DNA from 2 places in the Colwellia sp. 6_MG-2023 genome. Region 2 is predicted to be linked to the other one. Evidence: riboswitches for the same ligand, from Rfam matches in the RefSeq annotation. Region 2 holds a riboswitch; the other holds the start of a gene.
What was found. Region 2 has a riboswitch for lysine ahead of dapA (4-hydroxy-tetrahydrodipicolinate synthase). Riboswitches for the same ligand answer to the same signal wherever they lie in the genome.
Positions count from the first base shown of each region.

Region 1: another riboswitch for lysine. It lies ahead of lysC (lysine-sensitive aspartokinase 3); the one in region 2 lies ahead of dapA (4-hydroxy-tetrahydrodipicolinate synthase).

Region 1 is NZ_JAUOPP010000021.1:27,810-40,400, forward strand. It holds gene Q4503_RS13540 (hypothetical protein) at 1-260, opposite strand, end outside; gene Q4503_RS13545 (YcgL domain-containing protein) at 374-658, shown strand; gene Q4503_RS13550 (lytic transglycosylase domain-containing protein) at 648-1,688, shown strand; gene Q4503_RS13555 (YcgN family cysteine cluster protein) at 1,703-2,221, shown strand; gene Q4503_RS13560 (DMT family transporter) at 2,259-3,125, shown strand; gene Q4503_RS13565 (ABC transporter substrate-binding protein) at 3,142-4,257, opposite strand; gene Q4503_RS13570 (Re/Si-specific NAD(P)(+) transhydrogenase subunit alpha) at 4,435-5,982, shown strand; gene pntB (Re/Si-specific NAD(P)(+) transhydrogenase subunit beta) at 5,992-7,401, shown strand; gene icd (NADP-dependent isocitrate dehydrogenase) at 7,683-8,933, shown strand; gene Q4503_RS13585 (ElyC/SanA/YdcF family protein) at 9,053-9,814, opposite strand; lysine riboswitch at 10,143-10,347, shown strand; gene lysC (lysine-sensitive aspartokinase 3) at 10,478-11,857, shown strand; gene Q4503_RS13595 (sensor histidine kinase) at 12,345-12,591, shown strand, end outside.
Region 2 is NZ_JAUOPP010000004.1:604-13,194, forward strand. It holds gene Q4503_RS03655 (GGDEF domain-containing protein) at 1-623, shown strand, start outside; gene Q4503_RS03660 (bifunctional 2-polyprenyl-6-hydroxyphenol methylase/3-demethylubiquinol 3-O-methyltransferase UbiG) at 656-1,246, opposite strand; gene Q4503_RS03665 (succinylglutamate desuccinylase/aspartoacylase family protein) at 1,273-2,481, opposite strand; gene Q4503_RS03670 (PLP-dependent decarboxylase) at 2,549-3,772, opposite strand; gene Q4503_RS03675 (2,3,4,5-tetrahydropyridine-2,6-dicarboxylate N-succinyltransferase) at 4,009-4,758, opposite strand; gene dapA (4-hydroxy-tetrahydrodipicolinate synthase) at 4,755-5,729, opposite strand; lysine riboswitch at 5,859-6,104, opposite strand; gene Q4503_RS03685 (methyltransferase) at 6,384-7,430, shown strand; gene Q4503_RS03690 (sensor histidine kinase) at 7,479-9,110, shown strand; gene arcA (two-component system response regulator ArcA) at 9,253-9,960, shown strand; gene Q4503_RS03700 (Hpt domain-containing protein) at 9,998-10,354, opposite strand; gene folE2 (GTP cyclohydrolase FolE2) at 10,655-11,578, shown strand; gene Q4503_RS03710 (hypothetical protein) at 12,026-12,175, opposite strand; gene gltB (glutamate synthase large subunit) at 12,248-12,591, shown strand, end outside.

The sequences.
Region 1 (12,591 bases), on a different contig from region 2:
GCTGTAAATGTGTTTAATTTCAGTTTGTTAGCAGTGTTTAGTGCAATTTCATATATATCCATTGCTAAATCACCGTCTTCAGTAAAATCGCCTAATGCTTCCCACTGTAATGGATGATCCTTTGGCGTTTCTTGATTAATTGCACATAACTTTTGCAAGTCTTTACAGGCATTATCTCTAAGTTCATCGTTACTCTCGGTAGAGGCGTTTGCTATGCGTTGACAAATGCCGAGAATTTCATCGTATAAAGGAGCTTTCATGTTTGTACCTAACGTTATCAAAAAAAGTAATGTAATTTATTGTGTCATTGTATCGCATATCAATACGAGTGCGTGATATATTATGCATCCATTTCTTATCATAGGTCTCCATTATGCTATGTGCTATTTATAAAAGTGCTAAAAAAGAGCAAACATACCTTTTTGTTAAAACACGCGATGATTTTTCCTCAGTGCCTGAAGCATTAATGCTTACTTTTGGTACTCCTACATTGGTGACTTTAATTAATTTAGCAACGAAAGAAAAATTAGCATTTGCTGACTTAGCTAAAGTAAAAAGTAGCTTAGTAGAGCAGGGCTATTATTTACAGTTACCGCCACCAAAAGAAGATTTACTAAAACAGCACAAAGAATATATGGGAGGAGGGAATGAAATTTAATCATATTATTACTTCTTTATTAGCGGTTAGCTTGATAATTATACCGAGTAAAATATTACAAGCAAAAACATTGAGCGAAGTAGGCTTTAAAGAATACGTTATTGAATTAAAAGAAGCGGCGTTAGCACAAGGTTTCTCACAAAGCTTAATTGATGAAAGTTTTACTAATGTTAAATTTCATAAAAGAGCCGTAGCTGCTGACAGGAAACAACCTGAAAAAGTTGAAACATTAGATACTTATTTGCCAAAACGCATACCTGCTTGGAAAGTTGATAAAGCGAGAGCGTTATTTAAAGAGCATGAAGAAATACTAACAAAAATAGGTCAGGATTATGCTGTTCAACCACGATTTATTGTCGCGCTTTGGGGGCTAGAAACTAACTTTGGTAAATTTACCGGTGGTTATAATGTTATTTCTGCATTATCAACTTTAGCTTATGAAGGGCGTCGTGAAGCTTTTTTTAAAAAGCAATTATGGGCCGCATTAACTATTTTAAAAGAAGGACATATTAAAATAGATGATATGAAAGGTTCATGGGCTGGCGCAATGGGACAAAATCAATTTATGCCAACATCGTTCTTAGGTTATGCAGTTGATGGCGATGGCGATGGTAAAAAAGATATTTGGAAAAACCAAGTTGATATTTTTGCATCAATGGCTAATTACCTACAAAAAGAAGGTTGGAATAATGAGCTAACATGGGGACGCCAGGTTAAGTTACCAGAAAACTTTGATACATCATTAGCGATACCTCAAAATACAGGTAGTCGCAAAAATTGGTTAAAAGCTTGGGCTAAAACTGAGAAAAAGTTAGCGGAATGGCAAGCTTTAGGTATTCGCCGAACAGATGGCACGAGTCTTCCAAATGTAGATATTACTGCTGCGCTTGTTTTTCCTGATGGAATAAACGGACGTGCATATTTAGCATATGATAATTATAAAAGTTTAATGCATTGGAATTTGTCTTATTATTTTGTTAGTTCTGTTGGTCATTTATCTGATCAAATTAAATACCCACCAATTCAATAAGAATATTATTAATTATGACCGTTCTCCAAAAAGATGCACCATTTTGGCAAAGTAAATCATTAGCTGAAATGTCACGTAGTGAGTGGGAGTCGTTATGTGACGGCTGTGCTAAATGTTGCCTTAACAAATTTATTGATGATGAAGAGACTGATGATCACAGTGAACTACAACCTACTGATCATATAGAGGAAGGCGAGCAGGTCGTTTATTCTAATATTGCTTGTTATTTGTTAAATGAAAAAACTTGTCAATGTAGTCAATACGATAAAAGAACCACGTTAGTTCCTGACTGTGTGCAGTTAACACAAGATAATTTAGCAGACGTCTTCTTTATGCCGCCAAGTTGTACTTATCGTCGTTTGCAAGAAGGGCGAGGTATGCCATCTTGGCATCCGCTGCTTCACAAAGGGAAAAAATCGGCAATGCACAAAGCAGGTATGTCAGTTCGTGGAAAAATAGTCAAAGATGATGATGTTGCGCTTGAAGATTTTGAAGATTACATTGTTATCTGGCCTCTTCACGATCTTGATTAATCAACGTACTTATTAACTATAAAATTGACGTTAACTTATGACAGCTAAACAACAAAGCCTTTGGTTTCTTCATAGTGCAGTTCTACTTTTTGGCGGGACAGCGCTATTTTCTAAACTTATTGGTTTACCGGCGTTAGATATTACCGTATATCGTACTGGTGTTGCGGCAATTGTATTATTTATTTTACTTACAATTCAAAAAAAGAAAATTGCTCTCGCCAACCCAAAAGACTATGGCGTTGCTATATTACTTGGCGCTGTCGTAGGCATTCATTGGGTTACCTATTTTGCTAGTATGCAAATGGCTGGCGTCACTGTTGGGGTGATTGCTTTTTTTACTTACCCCGTTATCACTGTATTTTTAGAGCCCCTGTTAAGCAAGACTAAAAGTAGGCCTAAAGTTAAAGATATTGTTATTGCTGTTATTGTTTTAATTGGAATTTTTTTATTAATTCCTGAGATAAATTTAGGAAACCAAGTAACAGTAGGAATTATAATTGGTGTTATTTCAGCTTTCTTCTTTGCATTGCGAAATGTCCTTCATAAAAATTACTTTAGTCACTACTCTGGCCCACATACCATGTTATATCAGACTTTAGTTGCTTTTTTAATGTTAGGGTTATTTGTTGATGTTCCTCCACTCGAGGTGAGCACTAATGATTGGTTACTCGTTTTATTGGCAGGCGCCATTTTTACAGCTATGCCTCATGCCTTGTTTGCCTCATCTTTACGTCATTTATCCGCAACAACAGCAGGCCTTATTTCATGCTTACAACCACTATATGGAAGCGTTTTAGCATTTTTATTACTTAATGAAAGAGTTAATATCATGACTGTTATTGGTGGGACGTTGGTGATTAGCGCGGCATTGTTTGAAACTTGGTCAGTCAGTAAAGAGCGATAATCAGCTTATTTTCGCATTAATTCTCTATTTTTAAAGAATCACTAAAAGATAAGTAAACTTGATTTAGCCCTTGATGATTATTGGGTGTAAATGAAATATTTAGCCCATCTTGTTTATACTTAAAGGAATTAAACTCTTCTAGTAAGCATGCTCTTGTTAATTTTATTCCACACCGTTTGGCAACAAGATTAAAAACATGAGCATTAAGATATCCTTCTAACTGAAATTTATTAAAATCAACATATCCAGCTTGTTTCATATCACGAATAAATTTTTTACAAATGCGCCACTGACATTGATAGGGAGAAGGTATAACCTCACTTACTATTACTTTACTTGGATGCTCAAGTCTTGCAAAAAGATATGAACTTGATACAAATGATAGGGTGCTAAAATAAGCTCTGATTCCCTGTTCATAACCTAAGTTGATTAAATAACTTAGCGGTTGATAAGTACCAACAAAAATAACTGTATCTAATGGCATTGTTGTTAAATTATCAAGAACACGTTCAATATCATTCGTATTACGTTTATATCGCTCTGTTATAACAGGCACTATATTATATTTTTTGAAAATTTGTTCGTAACTTCTTTGAGCTGCTAAGCCAAACTCATCAGCTTGAATAACTAATGCTATCTTATTTACCTTTTTCGCTTCAATTAAAAACTCAATTTGCGCTTGAGCTTCTTGTAAATAGCTAGCCCGTAGATTGAAAATATTATTAATGACAGGAGTACGAAGGAAGTCTGCTCCGGTCAGTGGCATTAAAAAGGGGACATTAGATTGTTTTAAAATTGGCAAAATAGCATGAGAGCTAGGTGTTCCCATAAAATTAAGTAAGGCTAAAACTTCTTCTTGGATAATGAAGTTTTTAATGTTTTTAATAGTGTTCTTGGGTTCGTAAGCATCATCTAAGCTGATTAATTCAACCCGTTGACCATTAATTCCACCAGCATTATTCAGTTGTTCAAAATAAACAGTTGCGCCTCTACTAACCCCTTTACCAATATAAGAAGCTGGTCCTGTTAATGCATTCGACATGCCTAACTTTATATGACTTGCCGACCATGTTTGACCTGGAAAAAAAGTAACACTGACAATAAATGAAAAGAACAGAAAATTTTTAAACAATCGGAATAGGCCTATAAATAGAAAAAGAGTTACGCGTTATTGTCATATTAATTCTATAAGTTACTAAAGAATTATCAAGTAGTTAAAAAATAACTGAGCACAGGTGTTTAAAAATAACACTATAAGTGGTAAAACATTAAGCACTTAGTCCTTTTTATTAATTTTCAAAGGTGTTTTATGATCATTAGCATTCCCAAAGAGTCATTAAAGGGAGAAAACCGTGTTGCAGGCTCTCCTAGCTCTGTTAGTGCTTTAATCAAGTTAGGCTTTACTGTGCGAGTACAAAAAAGTGCTGGCACTAAAGCAAATTTTACTGATGAAGAGTATAGCAAATCTGATGCAGAAATAGTGACTAAAAAGGTTTGTTGGCAAAGTGACATAATCTTTAAGGTAAACCCTCCTACTTTAGATGAAGTGGCACTAATGAATGAAGGGACTACACTTATCAGCTTTATTGCACCAGCCCAAAATCCTGATTTATTAGCTGCGCTACAAGAAAAATCCATCACCACACTAGCGATGGAGATGTTACCTCGTATGACCCGTTCACAATCAATGGATGCATTGAGCTCAATGGCAAATATTGCTGGTTATCGTGCTGTTATTGAAGCCTCGCATCATTTTGGACGTTTCTTCACTGGGCAAATCACTGCTGCAGGTAAAATGCCACCTGCGAAAATAATGATTATAGGTGCTGGTGTTGCAGGTCTTGCCGCTATTGGTACTGCCAGTAGTTTAGGCGCCATTGTCAGGGCGTTTGATACACGACCAGAAGTAAAAGAGCAAATTGAAAGTATGGGGGCTGAATTTCTTGAGATGAATTATAACGAACCTGAAGAATCATTATCAAAAGGCCCAGGGGATGGTTACGCTAAAGAAATGAGTAAAGCATTTATTGATGCAGAAATGGCTTTATTTGCTGAACAAGCCAAAGACGTTGATATTATTATTACTACTGCCATGATTCCAGGCAAACCTGCGCCAAAACTGATTACAGATAAAATGGTGCAATCAATGAAAGCTGGAAGTGTAATTGTAGATCTAGCTGCGGCTGGCGGTGGTAATTGTGAATGTACTGTTGCGGGTAAAGTAGTTAACGCACATGATGTTAAAGTGATTGGTTATACTGATTTAGTGTCAAGATTACCAAATCAAGCATCTCAACTATATTCAAATAATTTATTAAATTTAGCTAAGCTACTCTGTAAAGAAAAAGACGGTACTTTAACTATCGACTTTGATGATGTAGTTATCCGTAATATGACGGTTGTGAATAAGGATGAAATTACTTTTCCGCCACCACCTATTCAAGTGAGCGCTTCACCGTCATCGACTAAAAAAGAAAAGGTAATGCCTGCTGTTGACGTAGTTGAAGCACCGGTATCATCGACAAAAAAATATGCCTTTATAACGGCAGGTATGGCATTGTTTGGTTGGATAGCTAATGTAGCACCTGCTGATTTTGTCACTCATTTTACTGTTTTTGTCTTGGCTTGTGTTATTGGTTACTACGTGGTGTGGAATGTTAGTCATTCTTTGCATACTCCTTTAATGAGTGTCACTAATGCAATTTCAGGCATCATTATTGTGGGGGCGTTATTACAAATCAGCTCTGAAAATATTTTAGTTCAAATACTCGCAGCGCTAGCTACTTTGGTCGCCACAATAAATATAGTGGGTGGCTTTAAAGTGACTAGTCGTATGTTAAAAATGTTTAGTAAGTAGGAGAACTGTATGGAATCCACACAAATTGCGTCCAATGGTTTTATCAGTGCAGCTTATGTTGTTGCAGCATTACTTTTTGTGTTTAGTTTAGCTGGATTAAGTAAACAAGAAACCGCCAAACAAGGTAACTTATACGGCATGATTGGTATGGGCATTGCGTTGATGGCGACAATTTTTAACCCCGCAGTGACTAGCATTTGGCTTATCGTGCTTGCCATGATCATTGGTGCAGGCATAGGATTGAAGTTAGCCAATAAAGTTGAAATGACACAAATGCCTGAGCTTGTCGCTATATTACATAGCTTCGTTGGCTTAGCTGCAGTATTGGTTGGTTTTAATAGTTACTTTGAGGCTGGTCATCACGTTATCATAACTGCCAGCCAACAAACGGCCATGAATATTTATCTAACTGAAATTTTCTTAGGTATCTTTATTGGCGCTGTTACTTTTACTGGATCTATTGTAGCTTTTGGTAAGTTAAGTGGCTCTATTAGCTCTAGCGCTTTGGCGTTGCCACATCGCCATAAAATGAACCTTGCTGCTGGCGTTGTTTCCTTTGTTTTAATGATTATCTTTGTGCAAAATGGAGGATCAAATTTCCCACTGTTTTTAATGACCGTTATTGCTCTAGCGTTTGGTTGGCACCTTGTTGCTTCTATTGGAGGAGCTGATATGCCGGTTGTGGTATCAATGCTTAACTCTTATTCAGGATGGGCAGCCGCAGCAGCTGGCTTTATGCTAAGCAATGATTTGTTAATTATTACAGGGGCTTTAGTTGGCTCATCAGGTGCTATTTTATCTTATATCATGTGTAAAGCGATGAACCGATCATTTATCAGTGTTATCGCTGGCGGTTTTGGTACAACGGTAGTGATTGATGAAGATAAAGATTATGGAGAACACCGCGAAATACAAGTAGAAGCGGTTGCTGACTTGTTACGAAGTGCTAAGTCTGTAGTCATAGCACCAGGCTACGGTATGGCTGTTGCTCAAGCACAATACCCGGTATATGAACTGACTCAACAATTAATAAGTAAAGGGATTGATGTACGTTTTGCTATTCATCCTGTTGCGGGTCGGTTACCTGGGCACATGAATGTATTACTCGCGGAAGCAAAAGTACCCTACGATATAGTGTTAGGCATGGATGAAATCAACGATGATTTTCCTAATACTGATGTGGTATTGGTTATTGGCGCTAATGATACTGTAAACCCTGCGGCTAATGATGATCCTAACAGTCCAATTGCAGGCATGCCTGTACTTGAAGTTTGGCATGCAAAAGAAGTCATCGTCTTCAAGCGCTCAATGAATACAGGTTATGCCGGTGTTCAAAATCCTTTGTTTTTTAAAGATAACACGCAAATGCTTTTTGGTGATGCTAAAACTACAACCGAACAAATATTTAGAGCTTTGTAATGTTAAATATTCATTATAAAAATAATATTCAGCAAATAAATAGTAGGTATTGACGGTGAGGTTATAGTGTAAAGGCGCTTTTTGCTTTACTTTAGATACAATGAAAGTTTAAATCATAATTGTTGAAAGCTAAGTTAATTTTAATTAAATCTCTATTAAGCTCAAGTAACAAAATGATATTTTAAAAACTTAATTTTCATGATGTTTAGCTTTTGTCGCTACCATGATATAAATATTTTAAACATTTTTAATGTTCATTCTTCCAATTAGGAGAGCGCTTTATGACAAGTAAAATCACAATTCCCAGTTCAGGCGATAAAATCACGGTATCTAACGGTAAATTAGTCGTGCCAAATAACCCAATCATTCCTTTTATTGAAGGTGATGGTATTGGTATTGATGTTACGCCACCTATGATTAAAGTCGTTGATGCTGCTGTCGAAAAAGCTTATGGCACCAAGAAGAAAATTGCTTGGATGGAAGTATATGCCGGTGAGAAAGCAACGCAAGTATATGATTCTGAAACTTGGTTACCAGATGAAACATTAGAAATGTTTAAAGAATATAAAGTTGGTATTAAAGGGCCATTAACTACCCCTGTGGGCGGCGGTATGCGTTCTTTAAATGTAGCGTTACGTCAAATACTCGATTTATATGTATGTCAGCGTCCAGTGCAATGGTTTACCGGCGTACCAAGTCCGGTGAAAAAGCCATTTGAAGTAGATATGGTAATTTTCCGTGAAAATACAGAAGATATTTATGCCGGTATTGAATATCAAGCAGGTAGTGATAGTGCTAAGAAGATGATTAACTTCTTAACTGAAGAAATGGGGGTCACCAAAATTCGTTTTACTGAAAATTGTGGTATCGGTATTAAACCTGTTTCTAAAGAAGGCACTCAACGTTTAGTTCGTCAAGCGATCCAATATGCTATCGATCATAATAGAGACTCAGTAACGTTAGTACATAAAGGTAATATTATGAAATTTACTGAGGGTGCATTTAAAGATTGGGGTTATGAATTAGCGTGTGAAGAGTTTGGAGCAGAATTAATAGATGGTGGTCCTTGGTGTCGTATTAAGCATCCTAAAACAGGCAAAGAAATCATTATAAAAGATGTAATTGCAGATGCAATGTTACAGCAAGTATTGTTACGTCCTGCTGAGTACAGTGTTATTGCAACACTGAATTTAAATGGTGATTATTTATCTGATGCCTTAGCGGCACAAGTTGGTGGTATTGGTATTGCACCAGGTGCTAACTTAAATGATGAAGTTGCCATTTTTGAAGCAACTCACGGTACTGCGCCTAAATATGCGGGGAAAAATAAAGTTAACCCAGGTTCGGTAATTCTATCTGCTGAAATGATGCTACGCCATATGGGGTGGGTTGAAGCAGCCGATTTACTACTAAAAGGTATGTCTGGCGCTATTGGTGCAAAAACAGTAACGTATGATTTTGAACGCCTAATGGATGATGCAACCTTGGTTACTTGTTCTCAATTTGGTGATTGTATTATTGAAAATATGTAACTAAGCCTATGTGAGCTAACGTAACTAAGTAAATATAAACAAAGTAAAAGCATTAAAACCAGTATTATCTAAGATGATACTGGTTTTTTTAGGTTTACAGTTAATACTATTATTTGATTTTAAAGTAGGCTTTTTAACCACTGCACAAAAAGACCTAAACTTTCGTACCAGGCAGCGGTTGTTATCTGCAGAGATTTACTTTTAGGAACGTAATACCCCCAACCTTTAGGACCATTTATATTTTTAACCATAAAGCCTGTTGGTGCAGGTATTGGCTCTACTCCTTGTGCTTGAAAGTATTTTATTGCTCTTAGCATATGACTTGCATTGGTTACTAATACAACATTATGTCCTTGTACTCTAGGACCAATTAATTGCGCTTCTTCTTCAGTATCTTTAGGGAAATTTTCTGTCATGATTTTATTGGCAGGTACACCTAAAAGAACTAAAGATTGCTTCATTGTTTGAGCATGAGATAACTGATCCTTAATATAATAACCTGACGTGATAATCGTTGCTTCTGGATGTAATTGATAGATCCTTAATACTTCAACTAATCTTTCTAATGAGTTTGTATTAAGTTGGCTAGTTACGGGTAAGGCATCATTAGCAACGTGCCAACCTCCTAGCACTATAATGTAGTCAACAGGTTTACTAGAATGAGTAAAGCTTTCATATTTATTTTCAATATTTACCATTAACTTATCAGAAACCACTGGCATAGAGGATATAGTTAATAATAATCCTGCTGAGATTAAGCACTTAACGCTTCTTTTTGGGCGTTTTCGACAATACAAAAGTGATAAGGTTAATAAAATTAACACTAAATTAATCGGCATAATTGCAGCCGAAATAACTTTTTTTAGTAAAAATAAATCCATTAGGCTCTACATAAGCTAGTAATACATGTTTGTAGCTAGACTATAACAAATGTAACTGTAAAATTGGGGAAAGTTATGCGTACAAAAAATTGCATTGTATTTTTCTACTATTTTGCTTTATGTGCTTAGTTGTTTCTTAAGTTTTAGTCACTGTTTAGTCATCTTTAGTTAAATAGAAATAGGCTTTATTAGTATTGACTATTAAATATAAAAATTATTGTTCCAAATTAACTCTCTTTATAGCCATCTAAAAGTCTATTGCAATTACTACTGAATTCATGTCTAATAGACGGGTTGTTTATACACTTTTAATTTAAGTGATATTTACAACACCAGAAGAGGAGCGATAACTAGATAGATAACGTTATACTGAAAAGTATTAGGAACCACATTCCAACATACGTTATTGAAGGAGATTATCGCCGAGAACATAAACACCGTGGCTGTTTACGTTCGGTCACTAAGGCTGAATCCTTAGGACTGTCACCTGATTTTAGTGTCTGTATAGACTAAGGTGGAGAGCTTCTGGCTGAAAAAGTTACTATGCTCTATGCCTATATTGTTAAATAGGCTAGCCTGTCGAACTGTTCAGTCATGCTCTTCCTGTTTTAATTAGTGAGTATTATTTACTAATGTAAGTTATTGTATTTAGGAAGATTACCCATGGTACATCCAAGTTCACCAAAAGAAAATTTATCCCTTACCGTTGCTAAATTTGGCGGTACAAGTGTTGCTGACTTTCCCGCTATGTTGCGTTGCGCTCAGATTATTAAAAATGACTGTAGTAATCGCTTAGTGGTTGTATCTGCTAGTGCAGGCGTTACCAACTATTTAGTACGCTTAAGCCAAGCAAATTTATCCCTTGATGAACAAGCAGATATTATTGATAAAATTCAAGCTATTCAGTTAAATATTACTCAACATTTGGCAAAAGATGTTGAGCAAGCTTTAAATACTGAAATAAAAGGGTTACTTGAAGAGTTAGCAACGCATGCGTTAAAACAATCGCAACAGCATAGTGTTAAGCAAGGTGATGCCATTCTGTCATTTGGTGAGCAGTTAAGTTCACGCATCTTTGCGCAAGTTTTACAGTCTATTGATGTTAACGGTGCTTATTTTAATGTACAGCAAGTTATGAAAACTAATAGCTTATACGGCAAAGCAGTGGTAGATATAGAGCAATTAAGTTTAGCATGTACAGAGCTTTTAGCGCCTAAATTGACTCAACAAGTATTAGTAACACAAGGCTTTATTGGTCAAGATGGTTTAGGTGAAACAACAACCTTAGGTCGTGGTGGCTCTGATTATAGTGCGGCTTTATTGGCTGAAGCACTTCATGCGAATAATTTATCAGTATGGACTGATGTTGTTGGCATTTTTACCACCGATCCTCGTATAACCGATCAGGCGCGTGCTATAAAAGAAATTAGTTTTGGTGAAGCAGCTGAAATGGCAACTTTTGGTGCCAAAATATTACATCCAGCTACTTTGATTCCAGCAATGCGCCAGAACATTCCTGTTTTTGTTGGTTCAAGTAAAGAGCCTGAAAAAGGTGGAACACAAATCAAAAAATCGGTCGCCTCTAATCCTACTTACCGGTCAATCGCCTTAAGACGAGAACAAACCTTAGTCACAGTTAAAAGCCCGGCTATGTTACACGCGAGTGGTTTTTTAGCACAAGTATTTGGTATTTTAGCTAAACATGAGCTGAGTGTAGACTTAATTACTACCAGTGAGATTAGTGTCGCCCTCACTTTTGATAACCCAAGTGGCTCTACACAAGCGTTAATAACATCAACAGTCGTAGAAGAATTAGAGCAGCTTTGTGAAGTAACCGTTGAACATGGTCTGTCATTAGTTGCTGTTATTGGCAATGGCTTAGATTGTGCAAAAGGCATAGGGCAACGTATTTTTCAAACGATTAATGACATCAGCGTTCGTTTAATTTGTCATGGGGCAAGTGCCAATAACTTATGCTTCTTAGTGAATGAGCGAGATGCGAATAATGTTGTTGAGAAACTACATGGAGAATTATTTAACTAATCTTTTTTGCACTCTATTAGTATTAACTTTTCCTCGTCATTTATTATTACCAAGTAGGAGCTCCGATTTTACTTGGTAATAAATCATTCCAAAAGCCCCTTAGCACCATCTAAAGCAATAAACTATCAATTATTGCTTTCTTTAATTGTGACTCTTTCATCTTAATAATTGGTATATCCTGTTTATATCTCCTTGTTATTATTTTAATACCCAATTACCCAATTACCCAATTACCCAATTAATCATCTCACCGATTATATTCTCATCACTGATATTGTCATTTCGAGTGTAGTGCAAAAGTATGAGAAATATAATTCGAACGTACAGTGCCTATATTAAATATGATGCGTATGATTGATTATATAAAACAAACATAAGGAAAAAATTTTAGGGGTGTTGTCTCTTAAAATTTTGATATTTTAGCACTTATAGTTCAATTAGCTCGTGCATTTTTTATCTTATTCACCTCATTATTGGAATTCTACAAATGAGTATACGTGCTCTGATCAATATGAGAATAATTGCATCAGTACTGTTGATTTTAATTTTTAGTGCAATTATTGCTGTATGGCAGGCAAGAAGCTCAGTAGAGCGAGAAGTGAATTCTTCAATTAACTTAGCCGTACAAATGATTGAATTTGGCCTTAATCAAAGCTCTTCCACTAGTGAAGAGAAAGACGCATGGCTAGACAAGATTGCCACAATGCAACCAGTAAGGCATTTAAATATTTCTG
Region 2 (12,591 bases):
AATTACGTTTGTTATACTCGTTTTTAACCGTGACAGCTCTCTCTGCACTATATGAATACTCTAGAGAACGCTCATATAAAAGCGCATTAAGGTTAAGTGAAAAGTATCAACAACTCGCTAATTTTGACCCGCTAACCCAGCTATCAAATCGTCGTGGTGCCCTTGCTATTTTACAACAAGAACAAGCTCGTATATCACGTAAAGAAGATCCATTGTCTATTATTTTATGCGATATAGATTATTTTAAAAAAGTAAATGATCTATATGGGCATAACGCTGGTGATGCTATTTTAATAGCGCTAGCAAAGATATTTATGTCTAATATGAGAGAACAAGACTCTATTGCACGCTGGGGCGGAGAAGAATTCTTATTTATTTTGCCACAAACAACAGCTGCCAATGCCAATGTTGTGGCCGAAAAAATTCGAGTTCAGATACAAAACCATACGACTTTTTATCAAGATAAAGCAATTAAGGTAACTTCGAGTATGGGTATTGAGCAATTCGATGGCACGAAAAGTATTGATGAAGTGATCAATAGCGCAGATAAACACTTATATAAAGCTAAAGATGCAGGCAGAAACCAAGTTTTTCCTAAACTAGAAACTACTGACGATTTGTAGATCTAGCTTCAACTTACGGCCCAGTTTTAAAATCATTCAGGTTTAATAGCAACAATTTGTGCGATAGCTTGCTTCGCATGGCTACCTTGTGAGGTAAAAACCTCTCCTTCAAAACTATACAATATTTTCCAATCTGAAAAATATTCAAGCAGTTCATTAGGCTTCAATAGAAAATTAGGATTTTTAGGCCTGCCTAACTTTGCTTGTTGCTCTGTGAAGGTTTCATAAATAATCATGCCCCCTGGTTTTACAGCAGCTTTAATCTGCGCCATCAGCGGACGATGTAAGTAACGAAAAACCATAATAGCGTCAAAGGTTTCTGCCTTTAATGGTTTATCGTTACCTTGATCAAAATGGACTTGTTCAAAATGATCTTGCTCAAAATCTACCTGCCAATATTGCGCTAACTTTTGTGTATTTAGCTGCAAACGATTAACGGCCTGTTCAACCTGCTTTAGTGATTCGCCATTAATATCAGCAAAAACAACATTAATATCATTCTCAAGTACATGCAGACCATTTCGCCCTTCACCACAGGCAAGATCGAGTACCTGCGCTTTACTATCAAACGTTAGCAGCTGCGATGACAATAAGTATTTATCTATTAATGATGAATGTTTCAAACCTAAATTCCAGCAATTATACGACGTTATATTTCAAAGTAATTGGTAAAAACTTTATAAAGTTCAGTCCCTTGATTCACACTTGCAGAAGCGAAATGTAAAATAGGAAGGACATCTTTATCAAGAATAACATTATGTAATGGATTACCATCACCGTAATTATCCATTCTTAAAATACGTGCTAATGGCTTACCTGCGGGTAGAGGCTTACCAAATTCAGCTAAATAATCCACCATCCCCCCCATAGGAGAGTACAATGCTTTATAGTCTTTTAAATAACAAGCATAGCGTGTCATTTCTTGAGGTTGATACCCTAATGACTCAGCTTTTTGTAACGATACCTCTTCAGAAGGGGTTTCTAGGCAACTACTAAGCCCAATCACACCTTTGTACTGTAAGTAGCTTAAAATACCTAATGCGTCTTGATGCGCGACATCCAAATCAATTTGCTCTTGAGAGCCCAGCTCTACAGTAAAACTCTCTTTAGCAAAAGCCCCCTCGCCCATAACAAAGTTTCGATCTAACTTTTTATAGGCTTGTTGCAAGCTCCACCAAGGACAAAAAGTTGCTTCATCCATTGCACCATCGAAATCATTAGGAATAAAAAGGGTATGAGGTATATCAAAGTAGCTAGCACTTGCCTTCGCGTATTCAGGGCAATATAAATGTTTACTTGAAATGGGGCCGGTATGTAAGTCGAGTACTATATCAGCTTGATGTGCCATACGTTGTAACTGATAAGCAATGCGTTGACCAGTAGTCAGTCCCCAAATATTATGATCCAACTTTTGTTCAATTTGATCGATTAATACTTTTTCAAATCCTACTCTAATTTCATCTTCACTCGCATTAATATTTTGCTGAGCAAAAGGTACTATAATTGACTCATCAAAATGGTACATTCTATTCCAGTTCACGCCCGTAATAGGGTCAAATCGACCTAATGTATATTCACCATTTTTATGGTTACAAGCCACAGGATTGGCATAAGGTACCAAAGTAATATCACTTTGAATTTTGCAATCTTTTAATAGCTCTAGCAGCTGAAAGATAACTGCATTTCCTTGTACTTCAGCACCATGCATATTTGCTTGAATATAAACATTAGGCGCTGTACTTTGAGTTCCAGAGGCTGTATTACTTTTTTCACTTTCAAACGAATAAACAGGCACGGTTAACTTAGCGCCACTAGCCATTTCCCCAACGTGCATAATACTTTTTTTGAAGGTATTCATCATTTATCTCATTTATTAACCGGTATAGGCAAAACTACGCGAACATTACTCGAATACTATTCGAATACTATGCAAGGTATGAACTCGCAGGTTTCGCAGCTCTAACTTCAACTAATTTATTTTCTTGAATTACATATTCTGCCGCCAATTGGTGACATAAGAAAAACGGCATGCTTTCAGTAAACCCATAGGCACCACAATAACCAAAAACTAATTCATCACCAACCTCAACATCTTTTGGTAAAGATAAATGACCAAGTTTATCCATACTTGTACAAAGAGGCCCATGTAAATCAAAGTATTGGCTTGACTCATTCGACTGACGAAGTAAGGTAACTGGAAAAGGTTGATCTGTTATTGCTGGACGAATAAGATGGTTAATACCTGCTGCCAACACCAATTGTTCTTGACCATAATTAGTTTTTCTATCAATTACCGGAACAACATAATAGCCACATTCAGCAACCGCAAAACGACCAAGCTCTAACCAAAGCTCATCAACGCCAGCCTTGGCTTTAATGTCAGCTAAATCGGAAATAATTTGCTGCCATGCCAACGTTTTACCTTCACCAAGATAATCGATACCTAAGCCACCGCCTAAATCAAGAATTTTTAGCTCCATACCAATATCGTTGGCAAGTTCAGTGAGTGGCTTAACCATTTGCCCCCATAAGGAATACATTTTTTCATTACTGAGCATGTTGCCCCACTGAAAAATATGTAAACCACAAATATTTAATTCGGGATAGTCACTTACTTTAATGTGTTGCCATTCTTCTACCGATAAACCAAAAGGCGTTAAGCTATTACCACCTAATGGATTCTTTTCACCATCAGGCCACTGTAATTGTACACGCAGTAATACCGTTGGTTTTTCACTAGCTGGCTTTTCCTTAACAACTTCATTAAGCCAAGTCAGTTGATTTAAGCTTTCAATCACAAAAGTACCGACACCTTTTTTGACAAAAGCATCAAGTTGTTTTTTAGATTTAGCGGGACCTGTATTCAAAATACGGCTAGGATTCACACCTTGTGCTAATACTTGTGATAACTCACCGGCGCTAGCAACATCAAAATCAAACCCTTCATTATCTAATGTTTGAATAACTTTAGATAAAGGATTGGCTTTAACAGCAAACCAAAGCTTAATCACATCTTGTTGCTGTAATGTCGCAAGGTGTTTTTTTAACGTATCTAATTGATAGACAAAATAGCCTTGTTCATCTTCGGGCGATTGATGAGCTAATAACGTACTTTCAAGATTGGTGTCGAACCAAGTGGGTTTAGTCATAATATTTCAATTCATTTATTACACTGTAAGTTTCAATTAATTCATTATTATTAATAATCTAGCTTTAAGCTATATAGTTCAAGTTAAAAGCAAAAACACGGAATTGATCATCAATCAATATTCCGTGTTTTTTATGCTTAAGCGTTTAGCCCATTCTTTGAAAATTAAAATACTTTCCCAAGAATTTATAAGTACTTTAACGCTTAACTTGCACTATACAGCAACAAGTTGAACAATTAACGAAGGATAGATTCTAACTCTAATGCCGCATCACTTTGTTCATCACGATATTTAACGATCAACGCACATGCCATGTTCAAGCCTTGTGCTTGCGCCCAATCTCCTTTTACAGGGCGAGTGCCCGGAACAACAATAGCATTTTCTGGAATTTCAGCGCCTTTTTCACGCATCACTTCATTAACACAATCATATACTGGTACTGATTTAGATAATGAAACACCTGGTGCTAGTACAGCGCCTTTTTTCACTACAATACCTTCAACAATAACAACACCGGCACTCAAGAAAGCATTATCTTCAATGATTACTGGGCTAGCACCGATCGGCTCTAATACACCACCAATTTGAACCGCAGCTGAAACATGAACATTTTTACCAATTTGAGCACATGAGCCAATTAGAGCATGGCTATCAACCATAGTACCGGTATCAACAAATGCACCAACGTTGATATAAGCCGGTGGCATAATAATGACGCCTTTAGCAACATGAGCACCAGCACGTACAGATGAACCGCCCGGTACTAAACGAACACCATCCTCAGGTGTAAACTGACGAGCAGGTAAATTATGTTTATCAACAAAACCTAAATAGTTATCACCAAAAGCAATGTTTTCACCCGCTTTAAATGCCGCTAAAACACCTTGTTTTACTTCAACATTGGCATGCCAATTACCGTTTTCATCTTGAGTTGCTGCGCGTAGTGCACCAGTTTCTAATTGTGCTATTACATCTTGCCAATTCATGCGATATTCCTATTTTCATGTGTATTTATAAAAGAAGATTGATTAGCTTGCACTAACCATTGATTAATTTTTTCATCAAATGCCAATAACTCTGTATTATCGGTTAATTCAAGGTGTGTTAATGGCGCTCGCAATATCGGTGTTTTAATATTTTGTTGCTGCTGCATTAACATTTTGACTGGGATAGGGTTAGCAACACAAAATAGTGCTGCTACAGCCCTGTTCCATAATGGAAACATAGTGTTGGTTTGTCCAACTAAACATAGTTGAACATACGTTTGTGTTGCTTGAGGCCATGCATTAGCGCAGACCGAGACTAAACCTTTCGCACCTGCCGGTACTAGATATGGCATCATGGCATCTTCACCACTATAAAGTGCTACACCTGGGCATTGTTCACGGTAATTAAGAAATTTATGTAAATCGCCACTTGCCTCTTTCATTGCCCAACAATTTGGATGATTTTGCAAATTTTGTAAGGTTTCAACGGGAATTTCCACGCCACTACGAGAAGGCACGTTATATAACATACAGGGGAAATTAGCAGCATCTAGTAGAGCTTTAAACCATTGTGTTTGGCCAACGACACCCGGCTTGGCATAAAGTGGCGTTCCGAGTAAAAAACTATCAATGGGTAAGGTATTACAGTATTCAACCCAGTTAATTTGTTCTGCTAGATTAGAGCCACCAACAGCAACCATTAACGGTGTATTAAGCTGTAGACTGCACACAAACTCAACAATACTCATTTGCTCATCACGGGTTAATGCTAAACCTTCACCTGTGCTACCAAGTAACAGTATACCGTTACCTGCTTCAGCTTGTGCTATTGCGATTCGTTCTAGACTAGTAAAGTCAATTTGATTATTTTCTAAAAATGGCGTCACTAAAGCTGTCCATAAAGAACAAGCGTCAAGGTTTCTGTTGCCAATAAGTTGGGAATTTATATTTGTAGGTGATTGTGTATTCATTGCTCTCGAACTCATAATGTTTATATCGGCTTAAGCACAATACAAATTAGTTCGGAGGGCTTTAAGGTATTCACAATAAAGAGCTAAGTATAACAACCTTATGTTAAGGCTATTATTGGCTTTTATGCAAAGACCAGAAGCTCTCCACTCAATTATAACCTACCTTCTATTAAGGTAGCTCAATATCAGTGACAGTTGTCGGGATTCAGCCCTTAAACTTTGGTTAGACACCAAGGTAAACAACCGATAAGTGTTTTATCAAACAAATACTTATCTCGGCGCTAATCCCCCTCATTACTATTATCAGATTTTGATCTCTGTGCAAAATAACATTGCAAATAATAACTACCTGGTTAACGCTCCTCTTCTGGCCCCTTTCCTCATAACTATTAACATTTTATTTGTATTCCTATCAGTAACTGCCGTCATCATTTATAAAATATAAACATTGCTGACACTTATCTTGATGGTTTATCTAAAATATCAATAATTTAGAGGTGAACTTTTGATATTAAATCAAAAGTCTGAATTAGGGACGCCGCTATTTAAACATTGTTATCACTTTTCTGTCAATATCGAAATATTCAGACTATAGAAAAAACCTTGAATACAGTAGAATACTATCTTCTAACTTATTCACTGTTAATCATCATTATGTCAACTTCAAACATCAGCCAAATATTAGTACGAAATAGTGCACTATTATCGGCTAAAACGCCCTTATTTATTAATTTAATGGCAGATGGTTTTATTGAAAGCTATCTACTTGATAATCCAGAGGCACAATTAAGTTGCCATAATACTAATTTTGTCGATTATTTAGCGATAAAAAACAAATTTGATAAACAGGTCGAAACAAGTTTTGCTAGCGAATATAAAACTGAACGACAACACGACTTAGTTGTGATTAACTTCCCAAAAAGCAAAGATGAACTTGCTTTTACTTTTGCGGTGATTGCCCCTTATTTAAGCAACGACGCTAAAATAATCTTAGTAGGCGAGAAGAAAGGTGGCATACAATCTAGCCCTAAATTAACCGGAGAATTTCTTCAGAATTGTCAAAAAATAGATGCTGCACGTCATTGTTTACTCTTTGCCGGCATCGTTAACCCTGAAAATTTAAATAAGCAGTTCAATATTGAAGACTGGTTTAAACAATATCAAATTAATATCAACAATATATCGCTTACTATCGCTTCATTGCCAGGTGTTTTCAGTCAGAAGAAGTTAGATATTGGCACCGCATTATTATTAGATAACTTACCTCAGTTTATGCAAGGAAAAGTGCTAGATTTTGGTTGTGGTGCAGGTGTTATCAGCTGTTTTATCGGTAAGAAGTTTGAATCTACCCAATTAGACTTACTGGATGTAAGTGCTTTAGCAATAACATCAGCCCAAAAAACACTCGCATTAAATAATTTATCTGGTACTGTTTTTGCCTCAAATAGTTTATCTAACGTAGCAGGAAAATATCAACATATAGTCTCTAATCCGCCTTTCCATCAAGGCACCAAAACCAGTTATCAAGCAAGTGAGGATTTTTTAAGAGGAATTAAGCCTCATATTGAGCCTCGTGGAGATATCACCATAGTTGCCAATAGTTTTTTACAGTATTTACCGATCATGCAAGAATACATAGGAACAACCAAACGATTAATTAATAAACAAGGATTTAACATTTATCACTGTAGAGCTAATTAATGGTCAACCAGACTTGATAAATGTATTTTTTTCAGCGATGGTTATGCCATGAAAACAAAAAATAAATTAATATCTAATCGAAGATTTTTACTCGCCAGTATTTTAGGCGTAGCTTCTTTCGTAATAGTCATTATTCTAACCAGTATTATCTATATTGTAGAAACTCAAGAAGAGTTAAAGTTAGAAAAATACACTCGCGCTTGGGCCAAATCTATTGCTCAAGCCAATGTAACCTACTTAGTTGAAAATACAAAAGGCGCCGAAAAAAGAGCAAACGCTAACCTAAAAAAACTCGTGACAGCTGACTACATTAATTATATTCATATTTATAAAAAAGAAGGCACTGAAACGACTTACTTTACTGGTTTTAATAAAAGCATCTATCATCCAGCAATTCCAAGTAAAGTTGCTCAAATAGATGAATTACTAACTCTTAAAAATCAAAAAAATAATTTAGAGTTAGTGGTAGAAATAAAACAAAATAAAACCATAGTCGGTTATTTGTATATTCAAGCAAGTAAAAAAAACATTCATGATTTTAGTCGACAGCTAACGTTCACTGCGATTGCATTATTGCTATTCGCTTTAACGCTCTTCTTTATATTAGCATCTTCAATTAAAAATAAAATCAATCAGTTACTCACTACTTTAGTTGAGTCATTACAAGAAATATCACACAGTAAAAACTATAATGAACAAATAGACCCCCTACCACTTATTGAATTTGATATTTTAGCTCAAAACATTAATATTTTATTAAATAGAACAGCGAAGCACATCACAAAAAAAGATAACACACACCAACAAGCCTTATTAGAAAATAATATATTGGCAGAAAAGGTACAGGCTAGAACGAATGCTTTAAAAGAATCTAATCAAGAGTTGCTTTCAACTTTGGAAAAATTACATCAATTTCAAGGGCAGTTGGTTGAAACCGAGAAAATGGCCTCTCTAGGCGACATGGTTGCAGGTATTGCCCATGAAATAAATACCCCGATTGGTTTGGGTGTTACGGCCTCAACACTAATGAATGACCGTTTGATGGAAATAAAACAAGCCTTTGAAGATAAAACGTTAAAATCCAGTCAGCTAAAAAAATTCCTGACTCAGGGTGAAGAAAATATAGAGATGATTTACCGAAACCTAGATCGGGCTGCAAAATTAATTTCTAGCTTTAAAAAGGTGGCAGTTGATCAAACAAGCACAGAAACAAATTCGTTCAATTTTAAAACGCTGCTTGAAGAAGTATTTATCACCTTAAAAGCGAAACTACATGAACAACATATTGATCTCATTATAGACTGTCCTGACAACCTTATTGTTGAAAGTAAAGCCGGACAGATTAACCAAATATTGGTTAATCTTATTTTAAATTCAATTATTCATGGTTTTGAAGGCAAGACTGATGGTGAAATAACTATCTCTGTATTTTATCTGAGTGATCAATTACATATAAGCTATAAAGACAATGGTACAGGTATTGATGAAAGTGTAAAATCGAAAATATTTGCTCCTTTTACCACAACTAAACGCGGTAGCGGTGCAAGCGGTTTAGGACTCCATTTAGTGTTTAATATTGTGACCCAAGCCTTAAATGGACATATCGATTTTGAAAGCGAAATAGGGATAGGCACTAAATTTAATATCATTTTTCCCGCTTTACTTACCTTAGAACAATAAATAATGGTAATAGTTTGCAATATAATTGTTATTTAATTTAGACTTAGTTAACATGGTTTACAAAGTGTTAACTATACTTTCACGATAAAATAATAATATTAAAAATTCGCTTGAACATCTCTATTAAATTAACGGAATTGGCATGGAAAATTATCAAATACTCATAGTAGAAGATGAAGACGTTACACGTTTCAATTTACGCAATTTATTTGAAGCTGAAGGTTATAATGTATTTGAAGCATATAACGAAGAAACGATGACCACTATGCTAGAACAGCAAGATATCAACCTAGTGATCATGGATATTAATCTTCCGGGGAAAAACGGCTTATTACTAGGCAGAAATTTGGCAAGTAATAAAAATTTAGGGTTAATATTCTTAACAGGTCGTGATAGTGATATTGATAAAATACTAGGGCTAGAAATTGGTGCTGATGATTATTTAACAAAACCATTTAACCCTAGAGAGTTGACCATTAGGGCGCGTAATATTTTAAACCGTATTGGTAACAGTAAAAACGACATCGAGTTAGAACAACCTATTGTTACTTTTAATGAGTGGAAATTAAATGGTCATTCACGCGAAATGACTAGTCCAACAGGAGAAGTAATTCCTATTCCTCGCGGAGAGTATAGAGCGTTACGTTTATTAATAAAAAATGAAGGCAATATTGTTTCTAGGCAAGAATTAATTAAAGAAATGACTGGTCGAGATTTGCGAGACAATGATAGAACTGTTGACGTAACAATTAGACGATTACGTAAACATTTCGAATCAAATGATAATACCCCTGAACTAATCAATACCATACATGGTGAAGGTTATCGTTTTGTAGGTAAAGTAACCTAGCCTTAACTACAATAAATATAAATTAACAACCATTAAGCTACAAACCTGAGAGCCAATCATCAAAAGCGGCTATCGCTTGTTTGTTATGAATTTTAAGCTCAGCAAGTTGTTGAGCTTTACCACTCGTACCCATTGTGGTTTTTTCCATTTCTTTCAAGCGTATATGTAATGACTTTAAACCAACGCTACCTGCTGCACCTTTCATTTTATGACAATGCTCTTGCCATAATTGTGAGTTATCGCACAACAATGAACTTTCAATATCATTAATATATAAAGCCACCTGTTGAATATATAAGTCAAACATTTGTTTTACCACGCCGTGACCTAAACGTTGTACATAGTCACTAAGCAGCTCTTTATCTAACTGTATCGACTCAAAATTTTCATTCATAAACCACCTACCATCTTATTTATAGTGCGTTACTTATTAACATAACAAGTGAATGAATAAGTATTTGCTGCTTGAATTCTATTCTAAATGACTACACAGTATCCATCCATAGTTTCACTTACATAATTAAAAATTAGTTTACCGCAAATCATCTTAAGCTAATAATTGATTAATTTTGAAGTAGTATGGCTATAAAAAATAAGATAGAATGTGCGCCCTTGAATTTACTTGTTGCGCGGTTATTTAGCTATCATCACGCAGCCTTAGTTAAGTAGCTATAGCTTAAAAAGCGGAGTCACAATGCCGACAACGATGCCTGATATTGCCAACCATACCACAGCCCAAACAGAAGGAACACTTGACTGGGTAGGGATGAGTAATATTGAAATGCCAATTATGGTCGCCTCAAAAGGCCAGAGCGAACGTATGGTTTCAGCCCATATTGATGCATTTGTTAATTTAAAAGAAGCTCAGGCTAAAGGCATTCATATGTCACGTCTGTATTTACTTCTCGACGAGTTATCAACCAGCAATGTACTGAACTATCAAAGTTTAGTAACACTTCTTGACGGCTTTATTAGTAGTCATAGTGATTTAAGTGACCAAGCAAAAGTTACTTTCAATTTTGATTACCACTTGCGTAGAAAATCTTTAATTAGCGGAAAAGAAGGTTGGAAGGCTTATCCTACCACTTTAATAGGCCACTTTAATCAGGGTAAGCTTGATATAGAAATGTCTATTAACGTACCTTACTCGTCTACCTGTCCTTGCTCTGCAGCTTTGGCAAGACAATTAATTCAGAAAGCATTTCAGGATAAATTCAACGATACTAATGTTGATTTAGATTCAATTCATGAATGGTTAGGTACAACCGAAGGTATTGTTGCTACACCGCACTCTCAACGCTCAGTTGCAGAGGTAAAAGTAAAGCTTAACAGTGATATTAACGACTTCCCTATTACTGATTTAGTTAATTTAATTGAAAACTCATTAAAAACACCGGTACAAGCTGCTGTAAAACGTGAAGACGAACAGGAATTTGCTCGTCTTAATGGACAAAATTTAATGTTTTGTGAAGATGCTGCACGCCGCTTGCAATACAGTATGAATCAAGCAGAAGGCTATGATGATTTTTGGTTAAGAATAAATCACCTTGAATCTCTGCATGCACATGATGCCGTTAGTGTAACAACTAAAGGGGTTGTTGGCGGTTATCAGCCATAGCTCTATAATATAAAAGAATAGTGCTTTAAACATCTGCCCCATCATCAAGAGCCTCAACATTATTGCTGAGGCTTTTTTAATGGGCGATTACTCAACATAAACGTATTTCTTCTTTCTAAGTTATTCAATTACTCACATAAACTAACGCTCAACTAGTAACACTCATCTATTTTATTGTATTTATACCCATAAAAAATTTTGCCTCTTTATTCACTACTTCAAATTGGTTAAAAAATGACTTATAATTAATCTGTGATTTATACTAAAAAATATAATTTAGTTTAGCTATAAAGTATTTTCACAAAATAAATATAACCCCATGAATATATTAAAGTAATTAGAAAATAACATTTAAAAAATAAGATTAAAATAGTTTTCTAAGAACAACTTATCTTCTTATATATTCAAATAATATGCATATATATTCACAAAAAGATTGACTCAAAATCATTTTAAGCGTACTTTTGCCGGCCGCTTTAAATAATGATTTTCATTAATGGCATATCGTCCCGTAAAGACTCGGTAGAAGTCTGACGTTCGATGTTCAAAAAATTCTAAATGATGTTCTGAAGGATCAGCAGTATAAATTTTGAGCATTAAAAATATATGACTTAAATTAGCAAATAAAATTTAGCTAATAAAAATAGTTTGATGAAATAGGAATACGCAATGAATGATATGAGCAAAAAATCCCAAGGCCTTTACCGCCCAGAATTTGAACATGACAGTTGTGGCATTGGCTTTGTCGCTAATCTAAAGGGTAAAAAGTCTCACGACATTATCGAAAATGCACTCACTATGTTGAGCTGTATGGAACATCGTGGTGGTACTGGTTTCGACGTTAAAAGTGGAGACGGTGCAGGTATACTTATACAAATACCACACGATTTTCTAAGCCAAGAAATGGCGACTTTAGGATTAACTTTACCTGATGCCGGAAATTACGGTGTTGGTATGATCTTCTTCCCAAAAGATCCTGAACTGAGCAAAACCTGTAAAGAAACATTAAACCA